One region of the Cupriavidus ulmosensis genome, then DNA from elsewhere that is predicted to be linked to it. Evidence: predicted binding sites of a transcription regulator. Region 1 holds the regulator's gene; the other holds the start of a gene.
The links. Region 1 encodes sigma-54, which starts transcription at its own class of promoters, with help from an activator protein. Its sites were predicted from a motif close to TGGCANGNAANCTGCTTT; they were not measured.
Positions count from the first base shown of each region.

Region 1 (8,465 bases):
TCGTGCGCCACCTGAAGAAGCGCTACGGCTCGCGCACGGTGGTCAAGGACGTGTCGCTCGACGTGAAGAGCGGCGAGGTGGTGGGCCTGCTCGGCCCCAACGGCGCGGGCAAGACCACCTCGTTCTACATGATCGTCGGGCTGGTGGCGCTGGACGAGGGCGACATCGTGCTCGACGACAAGCACATCAGCGGCCTGGCCATCCACGAGCGCGCCCGCATGGGCCTGTCCTACCTGCCGCAGGAAGCGTCGGTGTTCCGCAAGCTCAACGTGCAGGAGAACATCCGCGCCGTGCTGGAATTGCAGGTCCACGACGGCAAGCCGCTGGCCAAGGCCGAGATCGAGCGGCGCCTGGACACCCTGCTCGACGACCTGCAGATCGCCCACCTGCGCGACAACCCGGCGCTGTCGCTGTCGGGCGGCGAGCGCCGCCGCGTGGAAATCGCGCGCGCGCTGGCCTCCGCGCCGCGCTTCATCCTGCTCGACGAGCCGTTCGCCGGCGTGGACCCGATCGCGGTGGGCGAGATCCAGCGCATCGTCAGCTTCCTCAAGGCGCGCAACATCGGCGTGCTGATCACCGACCACAACGTGCGCGAGACCCTGGGCATCTGCGACCACGCCTACATCATCAGCGAAGGCACGGTGCTGGCGTCCGGACAGCCGGAAGACATCATCGCCAATGAGTCGGTGCGCAAGGTCTACCTGGGCGAGAACTTCCGCATGTAGCCGCGGGAGGGGCACGCGGGGACACCCGCGAGGCGGCGTTCATGCCGCCTTTCGCCCCGCAAACGATCACGGCGACGCCAGCGATAGCAATTTCCGTTCCACCAGTACGGAAGTTGGGCATAAAATAGCTCGCATGAAACCGTCGCTACAGCTCCGCCTCTCGCAACATCTCGCGCTCACGCCGCAACTCCAGCAGTCGATCCGCCTGCTGCAACTGTCCACGCTCGAACTGCAGCAGGAAGTGGAACAGGCCCTGACCGAGAATCCGCTGCTCGAACGCGAGAACGACTGGATCGAAAGCCCGCTGCGCGTGGCCGCCGACGGCTCGGTCAACCTGCAGAGCGCGCCCGCGCCGGCCCCCGCCGACGGCCAGGGCACCAGCGAGAACCGCGCCGACGGCGCCGCCGACAGCGAGGACAGCTACAGCGACAGCGGCGAGGACTACGGCAACGACTGGAGCCTGGACGACTTCGCCCGCCGCCCGCAAGGCGACGAGGACGAAAAGACCCCGATGCAGTTGCGCGACGCGGAGCCCACGCTGCGCGAGCACCTGATGGAGCAGCTCGCCCCGCTGAAGATCTCCATGCGCGACAAGGGCCTGGCCATCTTCCTGATCGAGTCGCTCGACGACGACGGCTACCTGAGCGCCTCGCTCGAGGAAATCTGCACGGAACTGCCCGAGGAGCTCGAATTCGAGCTCGACGAGGTGCACGCCATCCTCACGCTGCTGCAGAGCTTCGACCCCGCCGGCGTGGGCGCGCGCAACGCCGCCGAATGCCTGGCGCTGCAGCTGCGCCGGCTCAAGCATCCGCAGCGCGAGCTGGCCCTGACCATCGTCACCAGCCATCTCGAACTGCTCGCGGTGCGCGACTACACGCGCCTGAAGAAGGCGCTGCAGGTCGACGAGGCCGACCTCAAGGCCGCGCACGAGCTGATCCGCTCGCTCGCGCCCTACCCCGGCCATGCCTACAGCCGCCCCGAGGCCGACTTCGTCGTGCCCGACGTGTTCGTGCGGAAAATGAGCGGCGGCTGGATCGCGCAGCTCAACCCGGATGTGATGCCGCGGCTACGCATCAACGACATGTACGCGCAGATCCTGCGCGGCGCAAAAGGCGACTCCGGCGCGGCCGGGCTGCAGCAGAAGCTGCAGGAAGCGCGCTGGCTCATCAAGAATATCCAGCAGCGCTTCGACACCATATTGCGCGTCGCACAAGCGATTGTCGAACGTCAAAAGAACTTCTTCACCCACGGGGAAATTGCGATGCGCCCCTTGGTTTTGCGGGAGATTGCCGATACACTGGGTTTACACGAGTCCACCATCTCTCGGGTGACAACCAATAAATACATGGCAACGCCGATGGGGACTTTCGAGCTGAAGTACTTCTTCGGCAGTCACGTATCCACGGAAACCGGCGGCGCGGCCTCATCAACGGCAATCAGGGCGTTGATCAAGCAACTCATAGGAGCCGAAGACCCCAGGAACCCCCTGTCGGACAGCAGGATCGCCGAACTGCTCGGCGAGCAAGGCTTCGTGGTGGCCCGGCGAACCGTGGCCAAATACCGTGAAGCGCTGAAAATCCCTGCCGTCAATCTCCGCAAGACTTTGTAGCCGAGCCGCACCGCCTGCCTGGTGTGGCTCTTTCAGAAGGAGAAACGCTATGAACTTCAAGATCAGTGGACACCACTTGGACATCACGCCCCCGCTGCGTGAGTACGTGGAAACGAAACTGGAGCGTATCGTCAGGCATTTCGATCAAGTCATTGGCGTAAGCGTGCTGCTCTCTGTCGACAATACAAAAGAAAAGGACCGGCGGCAGTATGCGGAAATCAATCTACATCTCAAGGGCAAGGACATCTTTGTCGAGGCGCATCACGAAGACCTGTATGCCGCCATCGACGCACTGGTCGACAAGCTCGACCGGCAGGTGATTCGCCACAAGGATCGCGTGCAGAGCCACGACCGCGACGCGGTCAAGTACCAGATGGCCGCATCGCAGATGCAGCAATGACCGTGCCTGGCGGCCCGCCAAGGGGGCCGCCGGTGTCAGTCCCTTGAACCAGAACAAGCCGCGCCCGTTGCGCGGCTTTTTTGCGCCGTCCGCTTTCGTGTCCACCCTCGCGCCGGCGGCCGTTGCGCAATGCCACAAGGGGATTCCGCAACGCCCCGCCGCCGGTGTATGCTGCGCAATACATGAACGGTGGTTCAGCGATTCCGGGCATGCGCGCGGCACCGCTTCCGCGCACGGGCTATTGCGATGCACAAGGCGGGGGCGGGCCTGCTCTATAATGGCCAGACGCCCGACACCGGCATGGGACAACCGGTGCAATGCGGGTATGAGCCGGCACCAGCCTTTTCATCCCCTTTTTGCCTGGCGCGCCCCCCTGCCGGCCCCGGGCCTGCTTACTAGAAAAACCTGCGCATTCCACATGAATCGTTTGGCTAAATTGCTGCCACCCGGCAACATCAACCTCGACGTCAGCGTCACCAGCAAGAAGCGGGTGTTCGAACAGGCCGGGCTCCTCTTCGAGAACAACCACGGCGTAGCGCGCGCCACCGTGACCGACAACCTGTTTGCCCGCGAATCGCTGGGCTCGACCGGCCTCGGCGCCGGCGTGGCCATTCCGCACGGCCGCATCAAGGGCCTGAAGCAGCCGCTGGCCGGCTTCATGCGCCTGGCCGAGCCGATCCCGTTCGAGTCGCCGGACGGCAAGCCGGTATCGCTGCTGATCTTCCTGCTGGTGCCCGAGCAGGCCACCCAGCAACACCTGGAAATCCTCTCCGAGATCGCCCAGCTGCTGTCCGACCGCGAGATGCGCGAAGGACTCGCCACCCTGCCCACTTCCGATGCCGTGCACCAGTTGCTGACGCAATGGCATCCCTGATCCGCCTGGGCAGCCGCCACCCGGCACGCCGGGCGACGGCCCGCCCGGCCTGAAAGCCCGTCCCCCGAAAGTAGCCGCATGGAACTCACTGGCGTCACCTCGCAGTCGATCTTCGACGACAACGCAGCCGACATCAAACTCTCCTGGGTTGCTGGGCTGGAAGGCGCGGACCGCGCCTTCGACGTCGAGTTCGCGCGCGAAGCCACCTCCGCCGCCGACCTCGTCGGCCACCTGAACCTGATCCACCCGAACCGGATCCAGGTGCTCGGCAAGCCGGAGATCACCTACTACCAGCGCCTCGACGACGAGATGCGCAAGCGCCAGATGGGCGAGCTGATCCTGCTCGAGCCGCCGTTCCTGGTGATCGCCGACGGCATGGAGCCGCCGCCCGACCTGGAACTGCGCTGCACGCGCTCGTCCACGCCGCTGTTCACCACGCCGGTGTCCTCGGCCGCGGTGATCGACCACCTGCGACTCTATCTCTCGCGGATCTCCGCGCCGCGCGTGACCATGCACGGCGTGTTCCTCGACATCCTCGGCATGGGCGTGCTGATCATGGGCGAGTCGGGCCTGGGCAAGAGCGAGCTCGGCCTGGAACTGATCTCGCGCGGACACGGGCTGGTGGCCGACGACGCGGTGGACTTCGTGCGCCTGGGGCCGGACTTCATCGAAGGCCGCTGCCCGCCGCTGCTGCAGAACCTGCTCGAGGTGCGCGGACTGGGCCTGCTCGACATCAAGACCATCTTCGGCGAGACCGCGGTGCGCCGGAAGATGAAGATGAAGCTGGTGGTGCAGCTCGTGCGCCGCAACGACGGCGAGTTCGAGCGCCTGCCGCTCGATTCGCAATACCTCGACGTGCTCGGCCTGCCGATCCACATGGTCAAGATCCAGGTGGCGGCCGGCCGCAACCTCGCCGTGCTGGTCGAGGCCGCCGTGCGCAACACCATCCTGCGCCTGCGCGGCATCGACACGCTGCGCGACTTCATGGACCGCCAGCGCGCGGCGATGCAGGCCGACGTGGTCGCGCGCGGCCAGGGCCGGCTGCTCTGAAGCGCCGGGAGCGCGGGCGCGCGCGCGCAGAAAGCGCGCCCGCCCCGCGCGGTTTTTCATTTGCTTACATTGCTTGCGGGTCCAGGCCGTCAACGGCTTTGGGACATCGTCCGTTTTGTGCTGTAATGGGCATCGAGCCCACCCCGAGCCGCCGCGCCGACAGGCCGGCGGCCATGACGTTTTCCACAGCCAGGAGAGCAAGCATGAAGAAGATGATCGCGATGTGCGCGCTGGTAGCCCCGCTGTTCGCCAGCGTGGCGTTTGCCCAGACGGCTGCGGCCCCCGCCGCACCCGCCGCCCCCGCGGCGGCACCCGCAGCCGCCAACACCCAGCAGGACAAGATGAAGGCCTGCAACACCCAGGCTTCCGGCAAGAAGGGCGACGAGCGCAAGACCTTCATGAAGGGCTGCCTGTCGAACAAGCCGGCGGCGGCGCCCGGCAACAGCCAGCAGGAAAAGATGAAGGCGTGCAACAAGGACGCCACCGGCAAGAAGGGCGACGAGCGCAAGGCCTTCATGAAGGATTGCCTGTCCAAGTAAAAGGGCCGCCCTTGCGGCAAGGCACGCAGTCGAATGGCGAACCCCGGTTCGCCATTTTTCTTGGCGCCCGCGCCGTCATGACGGCGTCATTCCCCTGATGTTATGCTTGTGACGCTATGCGCATCATACTTATCACCGGAATTTCCGGCTCCGGCAAGTCGGTCGCCCTGAACGTACTGGAAGACGCGGGCTACTACTGCGTCGACAACCTGCCAGCGCAGTTCATCCCCGAGCTGGCGCGCTATCTCGCGTCCCAGGGCTACACGCATTTGGGCGTCGCCACCGACATCCGCAGCCGCGAATCGCTCGACCAGCTGCCGGGCACGCTGCGCGACCTCGCGGCCGAGCACCAGGTCCGCGTGGTGTTCCTGACCGCCAATACCGACGCGCTGGTGCAGCGCTACTCGGAGACGCGGCGGCGCCACCCGCTGTCCATGCGCACGGAGAAACCCGGCGCGGCCGGCGAGAACAATGCAGACAATGTCGCCGCTGCCGCGCCGCTCAACGACACCTCGCTGGTCGAGGCGATCGAGATGGAGCGCGAGCTGCTCAGCCCGCTGGCCGAGGCCGCGCACCGCATCGACACCAGCAACGTGCGCACCAACACGCTGCGCGCCTGGATCAAGGAATTCGTGCGCGAAGACGGCCTGCAGCTCACGCTGCTGTTCGAGTCGTTCGGCTTCAAGCACGGCGTGCCCAGCGACGCGGACATGGTGTTCGACGTGCGCTCGCTGCCCAACCCGTACTACGACCTCGCCCTGCGCCCGCTGACCGGGCGCGACGCGCCGGTGATCGACTTCCTGCAGAGCCAGCCGATGGTGCTGGCGATGGCCGAGGACATCCGCGCCTACGTCGAAAAGTGGCTGCCGAGTTTCATCGCCGACAACCGCAGCTACCTGACCGTGGCCATCGGCTGCACCGGCGGCCAGCACCGTTCGGTCTACATCGCCGAAAGACTTGCCAACTATTTCCGCGCGCATGGTAATGTGCTGGTGAGACACCGCGAGCTCGCGCCGGGCGGCTGATACACGCTGCCGCGCCCGCCTTCGCGGCCCGGCCCCGGCAGCCGGTGCCCGGCACCGCTGCCCGCCCGCAACCTTTGCTGGCTCAGCATGTCCTCACGCGCCACGCCCGCCGCACCCGGCCCATCCGCCTCGCCTTCCCTGTCCGCCACATCGGCGCCGCCCACGCTGGATAGCCTGCCGCTGTTCCCGCTGAACACCGTGCTGTTCCCCGACGGCCTGCTGCCGCTGCGCGTGTTCGAGGCGCGCTACGTCGACATGGTGCGCGCCTGCATGCGCGACCGCGCGCCGTTCGGCGTGTGCCTGATCGCCAGCGGCAGCGAGGTGGCCCGCCCCGACGAGCCCACCGTGCCGGAAACCGTCGGCTGCCTGGCCGACATCATCGACTGCAACATGGAGCAGCTCGGCGTGCTGCTGATCAGCACGCGCGGCCGGCAGCGCTTCGAGCTGCTCAGCTACACCGTGCGCGACAACGGCCTGCTGGTCGGGCAGGCCAGGCTGCTGCCGCCGGACATCATCGACTGCAAGCTGGAACTGCTGGGCGAATGCCTGGCCGTGCTACGCCGCATCGTCGGCGCGCTGCATGCCGAGCACCCGGGCAAGCTGCCTTTCTGCGAGCCCTTCCTGTGGGACGACCCGAGCTGGGTGGCGAACCGCCTGTGCGAGCTGCTGCCGGTGCCGCTCAAGGCCAAGCAGATGCTGATGGCGCTGCCGGACGCGGGGATGCGGATCGAGATCGTCCACAAGTACATGCACCAGCACCACATCCTGTAGCGAAGGCGCGAATAAATCTACTGCGCGGGCCGTGGCAGGCGCTGCGATTTCTTCGCACCTTCGGGGCGCTGATCAAACCATCAGAACAGGCCGCTTTGCGCTTGCGTTTCGAGCAGCTTGCGCACCGGCGCTGGCGTGCCGACTTCGTCCAGGTCGTCCAGCGAGATCCAGCGCAGCGCGGGGCCATCGCCGCCGTCGCGCATGGCCAGCGCGGTCATGTCCACGCGGATGGCGCGGATCAGCAGGCGGAAGTGGGTGAAGACGTGGGTGAGCTCGCCGACCAGTTCGGCGCGGCCGGGCGTGCCGAACGCGCGGGCGCGTTCGAGCGCGGCGTCCTCGGCCTGCTCGGCGTCGAAGGGCACGGTGTCGACCGGCATTTCGGGCAGGCTCCACAGGCCGCCCCAGATGCCGCTGTCGGGGCGCAGCGCGAGCAGGATCTCGCGGCCGCGCCGCAGCAGCAGCATCACGGTGCTGCGCTCGGGGATGGCGGCGCGCGGCTTGGGCGTGGGCAGCGCGGCGGTAAGGCCGTCGCGGCGCGCCACGCAGTCGGCGGACAGCGGACAGGCCGCGGCGCTGCCCAGGCAGGCGGGCTTGCCGCGCGAGCAGATGGTGGCGCCGAGGTCCATCAGGCCCTGGGTGTAGGACACCATGTCCTCGGACTGCGCGGGGCCTTGGGCGGGCAGCACCTCGCCGGCCAGTTGCCACATGCGGGTCTCGACCGCCTTGACGCCGGGATGTCCGTGGATGCCGAAGAACCTGGCGAACACGCGCTTGACGTTGCCGTCGAGGATGGGCGAGCGCACGCCGGCGCTGAAGGCCGCCACCGCCGCCGCGGTCGAGCGGCCGATGCCGGGCAGCGTCACCAGGACTTCGGGGTCGCTCGGGAACACGCCGCCGTGCTCGCTCATCACCGCCTTGGCGCAGCGGTGCAGGTTACGCGCGCGCGAGTAGTAGCCGAGCCCCGCCCACAGCGCCATCACCTCGTCCGCGCTCGCCTCGGCCAGCGCGGCCACGGTGGGCAGGCGGCCGACGAAACGCTGGAAGTATTCGATCACCGCGCTGACCTGGGTCTGCTGCAGCATGATCTCCGACAGCCAGATGCGATACGGGTCGCGCGTGTTCTGCCACGGCAGGTCATGGCGCCCGTGCACGCGCTGCCACGCCACCACGCGGGCGGCGAAATCGGTGGGAACACCGGCGGCAGGAACGCCGGCGGCGGGCCGGGCTACGGTGGCGGGAATATCGGCGGACAGGACGGCGGACTTGCGGGGCATCGGGGACGTGGCGGGCAAAGGCGGCGCCGGGAGCGGCGGCGCGTCATGATACCGCCTCCCGCGGCGCGGCCCGCGGGCCGCGCTGCTTCATGCCGCCTTCAGACTGCCTACAGACTGCCTTCAGGCCGCCGCCCGCGCGTGGCCGCTGCTCTCGGGCCGCAGGATCTGCCGGGCATAGGCTTCGATGCGCCCGCTGCG
Region 1 is NZ_CDRMWP010000001.1:488,555-497,019, reverse strand. It holds gene lptB (LPS export ABC transporter ATP-binding protein) at 1-725, shown strand, start outside; gene ACWTPI_RS02250 (RNA polymerase factor sigma-54) at 859-2,334, shown strand; gene hpf (ribosome hibernation-promoting factor, HPF/YfiA family) at 2,384-2,734, shown strand; gene ptsN (PTS IIA-like nitrogen regulatory protein PtsN) at 3,153-3,608, shown strand; gene hprK (HPr(Ser) kinase/phosphatase) at 3,687-4,658, shown strand; gene ACWTPI_RS02230 (PsiF family protein) at 4,862-5,197, shown strand; gene rapZ (RNase adapter RapZ) at 5,314-6,222, shown strand; gene ACWTPI_RS02220 (LON peptidase substrate-binding domain-containing protein) at 6,310-6,993, shown strand; gene mutY (A/G-specific adenine glycosylase) at 7,074-8,267, opposite strand; gene ACWTPI_RS02210 (dynamin family protein) at 8,388-8,465, opposite strand, start outside.

Region 2 (8,465 bases), 430 kb from region 1:
TGCGGAACAGGCGCTTCTCGCCGCCGTAGATCACGTCGAGCTCGTTGATGTCGGTGGTGAAGCCGGTGCGGTAGAGCTGCGAGCCGGACGACGCCGCGTGGCGGTTGTCCCAGGCGTTGCCCTCGCAGGCGATCGGCCCGTGCACGAGGTGGGCCACGTCCACCACCGGCTGCAGCGCGATCTTGGCGCCGTCGAACGCGCAGCCGCCCGCGGCCGCGCCGGGCGAGAGCTGCTTGGTGCAGCCCTTCTTGCGCTCCTTCTCGCTCTTGCCCTGGTTCTTGTCGCAACCGGGCTCGTCGAACACTTCGGCGATCTTGGCTTTCAGCGAAACTGACATGACGGGCTCCTTGCCGGTACGTACCCTTGCACTGGCAATTTCCGTACCACGCGCAAAGCGCCACAAAACCGACGCGGCGGCCACATGACAGTCAGGGAGACACGCGCCGGCACCGGTGTCTTGGCGCGTTTGAATGGATTGCGACAAAGCATTCGCGACACAGCGCCGGCGGCGCGCGCTCAGCGCCGGTCCGCGTTTTCGGCGCCAGTGCCCGTGCCGACCCCGGCACCGATCCCCGCCTGCGCGATGGCCCGCGCGCGCGCTTCCAGCAGCGCGTCCGGCTGTGCGGGCTCGCGCACGGCGAGATAGGCGGCCAGCGCGCGGCGCAGGCTCGGCGCGCGCTGGTAGACGGCTTCGGCGTGGCCCGGGTAGGCGGCGTAGTCGCAGCAGCACACGGCCAGCAGCTGCTCGAAGCGCTCGGGCCGCGCCTCGGCCTCCACGCGCTCGAGCAGCGCGGCGATGGCGCCGGCGCGCAGGTCGCACGCGCGATGCACGCGGTCGCACTCGGCCACCGCCAGCAGCGTCAGGTCGAGCGCGTCGGCGGGCAGCGCGATGCGCCGCGCCAGCGCGGCCAGCAGGATCATGCCGCGCGCGCCGTGCCCGGGATGGCTCGGCCACACCGCCGGCGGCGTGCGGCCCATGCCGATCTTGTGCAGCAGCGCCGCCAGGCGCACCGCCAGCGGCGCGTTGCGGCGCGCGGCCTGGGCCAGCGCGCGCAACTGGTGCTCGCCGACGTCGAGCGGCTCCGGCCCGTCGGCGCCGTGCGGCACGCCGAACAGCGCGTCGAGCTCGGGCAGCAGGCGCTTGAGCCCGGCGCAGCCGCGCATGGCCGCGAAGAAGCCCAGCGGATACGGCGCCATCAGCGCGCGCGCGAGCACCTGACCGCGCTGCGCGGGCGTGAGCCGCTCGATGGCGTCCATCTGCACCGCGCTCACCATCAGCGCCTGCTCCGCCACGCCGAGCGTGGCGGCCTCGCTCTGCGCCGCCAGCAGCGCCAGCCGGATCAGGTCCTGCGCGGTGATGGTGGCCACGGCGCGCGCTCAGTTGTCGTCGGCCAGCACGTCGAGCGCCACCAGTTGCGCGTGCAGCGCGCGCCGCGCGCGCCAGTTCGGCGCGCCGGCCAGGCGCGGGTCGGCGCCCTCGAAGGCGCCGACCGCGTCGCGCTCGTTCCAGTAGATGCAGGCGCCGCCGCGCGCGTCCAGCGCCGCCGCCAGCGCCGCGCGCTCGCTCACCGGCTCGCGCCGGAACACGCCGCGCCCGAGCAGGTGGTCGGCGCGATAGAGCGGCGTGTCCCAGCCATGCTCGGCGCCGAGCGCGCTGATCGCCGGGTATTGCGCGCGCGCCGGCTCGCCGGGCTGGTGGCCCAGCAGCGCGAGCAGCGCGCGCGCCGTGGTCTGGTCATGGATTTCCCGGCGCGACAACGGGTCGGACGCCGCCACCTTGCGGGCGAAGTCCTCGTCGTCGTAGGCAAACCAGGCCCGCGGCACGCCGCCGGCCGGCAGTTCGACCACATAGATCACGGCACGCTCCCAATGCTGTTTACCCTGCCCCGCCCTACTCCACCCCTTCGGCCGCGGTCTTGGCCCAGATCGCGCGGCGGATGCGCTGCGCGATGCCGGACGGGCTGGCGTCGAACGCGCGCTGCGCGGCCGCCAGCGCGCCCTGCGCGATGGCGGCTTCCGCGTGCGTCAGCGGCACGCGGCCGGCCATGTGCGTGGCGCCCGGCACCGCGCGGGCGATGCCCTGCCGGTTCGGGTGCTCGAGCACCGGCACCAGGCGGTCGGCCTCGCGCGCGCCGGCCAGGCAGACCCAGCCGTCGATCACCTCGACCTTGCGGCCGTCCTGCGTGAGCTTGACCAGCACCGTGTCTGCCATGACGGCCTCCCTGCCTCAGCGGATGATGTCGTAGCTGTAGTCGGTCTGCGCGGCGACGATGGTGTTGGCATCGAGCGTCTCGAAGAACTCGTCGAGCAGCGTGACCAGGATCCGCAGCGCGCCGTCGTAGCCCCAGGTGGGGTAGCGGTGGTAGTGGTGGCGGTCGAAGATCGGGAACACCATGCGCACCAGCGGCGTCTTGGTGTCGCGCTCGAGGTACTTGCCGTAGGTGTTGCCGATCAGGAAATCCACCGGCTCGGTAAACAGCAGCGAGCGCAGGTGCCACAGGTCGCGCTTGGGGTAGGCCTTGCAGCCGGCGCCATAGGGCGAGGCGTCGAACAGCGCCTGCACCTTGGCGGCCCAGGCCTCGTTGCCGTTGGTCGCCAGCACGTGGGCCGGCTCGGCGCCGAGCTCCAGCAGGAACTGCGTGTAGCCCAGCATCTGGTCGGGGTCGCCGTACAGCGCGAAGCGCTTGCCGTGCAGGTGGGCCTGGCTGTCGGCCATCGCGTCGACCAGCTGGCCGCGCTCCTTTTCCAGCTGCGCCGGGATCGGCTTGCCGGTCACGCGCGCGATCTCCATCAGGAAATGGTCGGTGCCGGCCACGCCGACCGGCGCGTTCAGCACCACCACTTCCTGGCCGTGCTCGGCGATGAACTTGCTGGTCTTCTCGCAGCAGTATTCCTGGAACACGAAGGTGGCCCTGGCGTGCAGCGCGCGCTCGACCTCTACCTTGGTGGTGCCGCCCTCGTACATGCGGAACTCGCCGTCGGTCGGGGTGTTCCAGGTCTCCGACGGGTCGCAGATCACGTTGACCTGCACGCCGAACAGTTCGAAGATGCGGCGGATCTCCTTCATGTTGCCGACCACGTAGCCGTCGAAGCCGCCGATGAAGTTGACGCTCTCGTCGGGCACGCGCGCGAGCGGCGCGGTGGTGCCCGCCTTGCCGTCCCAGAAATGCTTGAGGATGCCGAGCAGCGCGTTGTCGTAGCCGGTGACGTGGCTGCCGACGAAGGCCGGCGTATGCGCGAACGGCACGTCGTAGTCCTCCGGCACGCTGCCCTTCTGCTTGCTGTTCTTGATGAAGGCGTCGAGGTCGTCGCCGATCACCTCGGCCATGCAGGTGGTGGAAACCGCGATCATCTCGGGCTTGTACAGACTGTAGGCGTTGGCCAGGCCGTCGATCATGTTGTTCATGCCGCCGAACACGGCGGCGTCCTCGGTCATCGAGGAGCTCACGCACGAGGTGGGCTCCTTGAAATGGCGCGAGAAATGCGAGCGGTAGTAGGCCACGCAGCCCTGCGAGCCGTGCACGAAGCTCAGCGTCTTGTGAAAGCCGTTGGCCACGTAGACCGCGCCGAGCGGCTGGCAGGCCTTGGCGGGATTGACGGTGAGCGAGTCGCGCGCGAAATTCTTCTGCTTGTAGTCCTCGGTCTTGGTCCACTCGACGATCTGCTTGACGGTCTCGTCGGCGTGGTTGAACTCGAAGTTTTCCTTCTTGGTGCGGAAGATCTCCTGGTATTCCGGCTCGCGGAACAGCAGTTCGTGGTCGAGGATCTTGTCTGCGGATTGCGGCATGGGGTACTCCTGATATGCGGTTGCTGTGGATGCGGCGCGCGCGGCCGGCAGGCGCCGGCCGCGCAGGCTCAGGCGGCTTTTTTCCAGGGCGCCTTGGCCAGGCCCCACACCGGGCTGGAGATCGCCATGTCCATGTCGCGCGCGAAGATGGCGAAGCCGTCGTAGCCGTGGTACGGGCCCGAGTAGTCCCAGCTGTGCATCTGGCGGAACGGCACGCCCATCTTCTGGAACACGTACTTTTCCTTGATGCCCGAGCCGACCAGGTCGGGCTGGACCTGCTCGACGAACTTCTCGAACTCGTAGCCGGTCACGTCGTCGTAGATCAGCGTGCCGTCCTTCACGTAGTGCGTGGTGCGCTGGTAGTCGTCGTTGTGGCCGAACTCGTAGCCGGTGCCGACCACCTCCATGCCGAGGTCCTCGTAGGCCCCGATCACGTGGCGCGGGCGCAGCCCGCCGACGAACAGCATCACCTTCTTGCCCTGCAGGCGCGGCTTGAACTTGGCGAGCACCGCGTCCATCAGCGGCCGGTACTTGGCGATCACCTTCTCGGCGTTGGCCTTGATGGTGTCGTCGAAGTGGCTGGCGATCTCGCGCAGGCTCTTCTCGATCATGGTCGGGCCGAAGAAGTTGTATTCCACCCAGGGAATGCCGTACTTCTCCTCCATGTGCCGGCTGATGTAGTTCATCGAGCGGTAGCAGTGCAGCACGTTGAGCTTGGCCCGCGGCGTGTTCTCCAGCTCGGCGATCGAGCCGTCGCCCGACCACTGCGCGATCACGCGCAGGCCGATCTCCTCGAGCAGGATGCGGCTGGACCAGGCGTCGCCGCCGATGTTGTAGTCGCCGATGATGGCCACGTCGTAGGGCGTGGAGACGAAGTCCGGGCGCTTGTCGGGGTCGGCCTTGTCGAACACCCAGTCGCGGATGGCGTCGTTGGCCAGGTGGTGGCCCAGCGACTGGCTCACGCCGCGGAAGCCCTCGCAGCGCACCGGCACGATGGTGTGGCCTTCGTACTGCTTGCTCTTGCGCTTGGAGACCGCCTCGATGTCGTCGCCGATCAGGCCGATCGGGCATTCGCTCTGGATCGAGATGCCCTTGTTCAGCGGGAACAGTTCCTGGATCTCGTCGATGATCTTGTCGAGCTTCTTGTCGCCGCCGAAGACGATGTCCTTTTCCTGGAAGTCCGAGGTGAACTGCATCGTCACGAAGGTGTCGATGCCGGTGGTGCCGATGTAGTAGTTGCGGCGCGCGGCCCACGAATACTGGCCGCAGCCCACCGGGCCGTGGCTGATGTGGATCATGTCCTTGATCGGGCCCCACACCACGCCCTTGGAGCCCGCATAGGCGCAGCCGCGGATGGTCATCACGCCGGGCAGCGACTTGATGTTGGATTTGACGCCACAGTCGGGCTTGCCGTCCTCGAAGGTGCCCAAATGCTTGGCGCGCCGCTTGGCCATCTTTTCGGGATAGGCCTTCAGCACTTCGTCGATCAGGGCCTTGTTCGCGGCCTTGCGCTCTTCAACGGTGGCGCTCATGGAAATACTCCGTAAGTAGATTGAGATTGCCGGGCGGGCCGCCTGCGCGGCCCGCCGCGCGGGTCGTTACGCGACCAGTTCCTGGGCCGACTTGCCGACCTGCGATTCGTCGACGGCCTTCATGATCCCGTGCTCCATCAGCAGGTCTTCGAGCTGGTCCATCGTGATCGGGGTCGGGATGGTGCCGTTGCCGGCGTTGTTGTGGATCTTGGTGGCGAGCTGGCGGTACTCGCCGGCCTGCTTGGAGTCCGGCGCGAACTCGAGCACCGTCATGCGGCGCAGCTCGGCGTGCTGCACGATGTTGTCGCGCGGCACGAAGTGGATCAGCCTGGAGCCCAGCATCTTCGCCAGCGCCTCGGCCAGCTCGAGCTCCTTGTCGGTCTGGCGCTCGTTGCACACCAGCCCGCCCAGGCGCACGCCACCGCTGTTGGCGTACTTCAGGATGCCCTTCGAGATATTGTTGGCCGCGTACATGGCCATCATCTCGCCCGACATCACGATGTAGATCTCCTGCGCCTTGTTCTCGCGGATCGGCATGGCGAAGCCGCCGCACACCACGTCGCCGAGCACGTCGTACGAGACGTAGTCCACGCCGTCGTAGGCGCCGTTCTCCTCGAGGAAGTTGATCGAGGTGATGACGCCGCGCCCGGCGCAGCCGACGCCCGGCTCCGGACCGCCGGACTCCACGCAGCGGATGTCCTTGTAGCCGATCTTCATCACGTCCTCGAGTTCGAGGTCTTCCACCGAGCCGGCCTCGGCGGCCAGCGAGAGGATGGTGTCCTGCGCCTTCGCGTGCAGGATCAGGCGGGTCGAGTCCGCCTTGGGATCGCAGCCGACGATCAGGATCTTCTGGCCGAGATCGGTCAGCGCCGCCAGCGTGTTCTGCGAGGTGGTCGACTTGCCGATGCCGCCTTTGCCGTAGAAGGCGATTTGCCGAAGTTGAGACATTGCAGTTCTCCAATCAGGAAGAAGGATTGATACCAAGGTTGCGTAGCCGCGACCATGTCAGCCTGTCGTGCCTGTATGGGTCTTATTCTGTCGAGTCACGCCCCGGCCGGACCAGTGTCCGCGCAAGCCCTCAACAGCAGCTTCCATGCCATGCGCGCGCGGCGCCCCGCCGGATGCGCCCCGAATGTCCGCGAACGGCGCGGCAGCGCGGCTTTGCGGGATGCCGCGCGCGGCCGGCGCCGGCGCGCGCGGGCTTGTCGGGAACCCGACAAAGCGTGCGAACTTCGTCGCGAACGGCACTGCCCGGACGCGCCGCGCGCGCGGCCGCATGCGCCAATGCGTGCCGCATGCGCGGTTTCCCGGGCTGGTACGGTTATTGCGGAAATGCCGTGCCATGAACACACCAGCAACCCGACCCGATCCCGCCGCGCAGCCCGCGCAACCGACGCCGGCCACGCAGCCGACGCAGCCCGCGGCGCAACGCGCGCGGCCGACGCACTACGAGCGCCTCGGCGGCGACGCCGCGGTCGCGCGGCTGGTCGACGCCTTCTACCGCCACATGGACACGCGCGCCGACGCGCGCGGCATCCGCGCCATGCACGAGCCCGACCTGTCGCCGACCAAGGCGGTGCTGGTGAGCTACCTGTGCGAATGGCTCGGCGGCCCGCCGCGCTATTCCACGCAGCACGGCCATCCGCGCCTGCGCATGCGCCACGCCGGCTTCGCCATCGGCGCGGCCGAGCGCGACGCATGGCTGGCCTGCATGCGCGCCGCGCTCGACGAGACCGGCGCCGATGCCGCGCTGCGCGACGAACTGATGCCCGCCTTCTTCAAGATCGCGGACTGGATGCGCAACCCCCGAACCTGATTCCGCCCCGACCCACGCCACCCGCCCATCACGCTTTCCACCGACAAGGACCCGCCATGCCCGCCACGCTTGCCCGCAAGGAGATCGACGACACCGCGTTCGCCCGTCTCGAACACGAAGGCCGCCTGCTCAACCCGCTGCTCAAGGCCCCCACCGGCAAGTCCGGCCGCTTCGGTTTTCGCGGCGAGCTCGCGCTGCGCTTCGCGCCCAGGCTCGCCGACGAGGCCCGCCCGCCCGAGCTGACCTGCGACCAGGTGATGGCCGTGGCCACCATCGGCGAGAAGCAGCTGCCGTTCTTCGCCGGCTACCTGCTGAGCTTCGAATACCTGAAGGACGTGGCCGAGGTGCTCGGCGACACGCTGACGGCCGGCGGCAAGTACTTCCTGTTCTGCGACAACATCGACCTGAGCAGGAAATACCAGGTGCCGTACAAGGGCGCGATGTTCTACGTGCTGCCCATCTTCGAGTCCACCGTCTACAACGAGATGCTCGAACTGCTGTACCTGGAGAAGAACGACCTGAAGAAGCGCGACACCGCCGGCAAGCTCGACGCGGTGGCCGACGCCGCGCTCCGCTTCGACGTGACCTTCGACACCATCACCTACGCCGAAGGGCTGGAGCTGATGGGCCCGGTGCGCAACCCCAACGAGAACCGCCCGGTCTGATCCCCCGCGGGCGCCGGCCGCCTTGGCCCGGCGGCGCCTTCCGACCCACGCCAGACAGCGAGACGCCACCATGATCCCGTCCACCGACACCGCGCTGGCCGTCGCCGGCCGCGTCATCGAGGCCACCGCCGAAGCGGCCGGCGCCGGCGCGCCGCCGGTCATCCCCGCGGCGCTCGCCACGTGGCTGGCCTATCACGACTTCCCGGACCTGCACGCGCGCGCCGCCAACGGCGACACGCCGCTGATGCGCGCGGCCTGGCGCGGCGAGGACGCGGTGGCCGCGGCGCTGCTGGCCTACGGGGCCGCGCCCGGCGCGGTCAACGACGACGGCAACGGCGCGCTCTGGTTCGCCTGCCTGCACGGCAACCCCGTGACCATCGTGCGCCTGATCCAGGCCGGCGCGCCGGTCGACCACGCCAACGACGACGACATCACCTGCCTGATGCAGGCCGCGGCCAGCGGCCGGCTGGAGGTGCTGCAGATCCTGCTGGCGCACGGCGCCTCGGCCAACCTGTACGCGCCCGACGGCCGCAGCGCGCTCGACATGGCCGCCGAGCGCGGCCTGCAGCTGCTGCGCGCGGCGCGCCGCATGGCCATGCCCGCGCTCGACGCCGCGCTGCGGGAAGCCTGAGCGAAACCGCCCATGAGCCATATCGTCTTCTATG
Region 2 is NZ_CDRMWP010000001.1:921,781-930,245, reverse strand. It holds gene nifE (nitrogenase iron-molybdenum cofactor biosynthesis protein NifE) at 1-337, opposite strand, end outside; gene ACWTPI_RS04265 (hypothetical protein) at 517-1,368, opposite strand; gene ACWTPI_RS04260 (hypothetical protein) at 1,378-1,857, opposite strand; gene ACWTPI_RS04255 (hypothetical protein) at 1,892-2,212, opposite strand; gene nifK (nitrogenase molybdenum-iron protein subunit beta) at 2,228-3,787, opposite strand; gene nifD (nitrogenase molybdenum-iron protein alpha chain) at 3,856-5,319, opposite strand; gene nifH (nitrogenase iron protein) at 5,386-6,267, opposite strand; gene ACWTPI_RS04235 (group II truncated hemoglobin) at 6,662-7,135, shown strand; gene ACWTPI_RS04230 (hypothetical protein) at 7,192-7,800, shown strand; gene ACWTPI_RS04225 (ankyrin repeat domain-containing protein) at 7,871-8,431, shown strand; gene ACWTPI_RS04220 (ArsC/Spx/MgsR family protein) at 8,444-8,465, shown strand, end outside.
Region 2: a site for sigma-54 is predicted at 6,401-6,418, ahead of nifH (nitrogenase iron protein). Genes of this name have one in related genera too.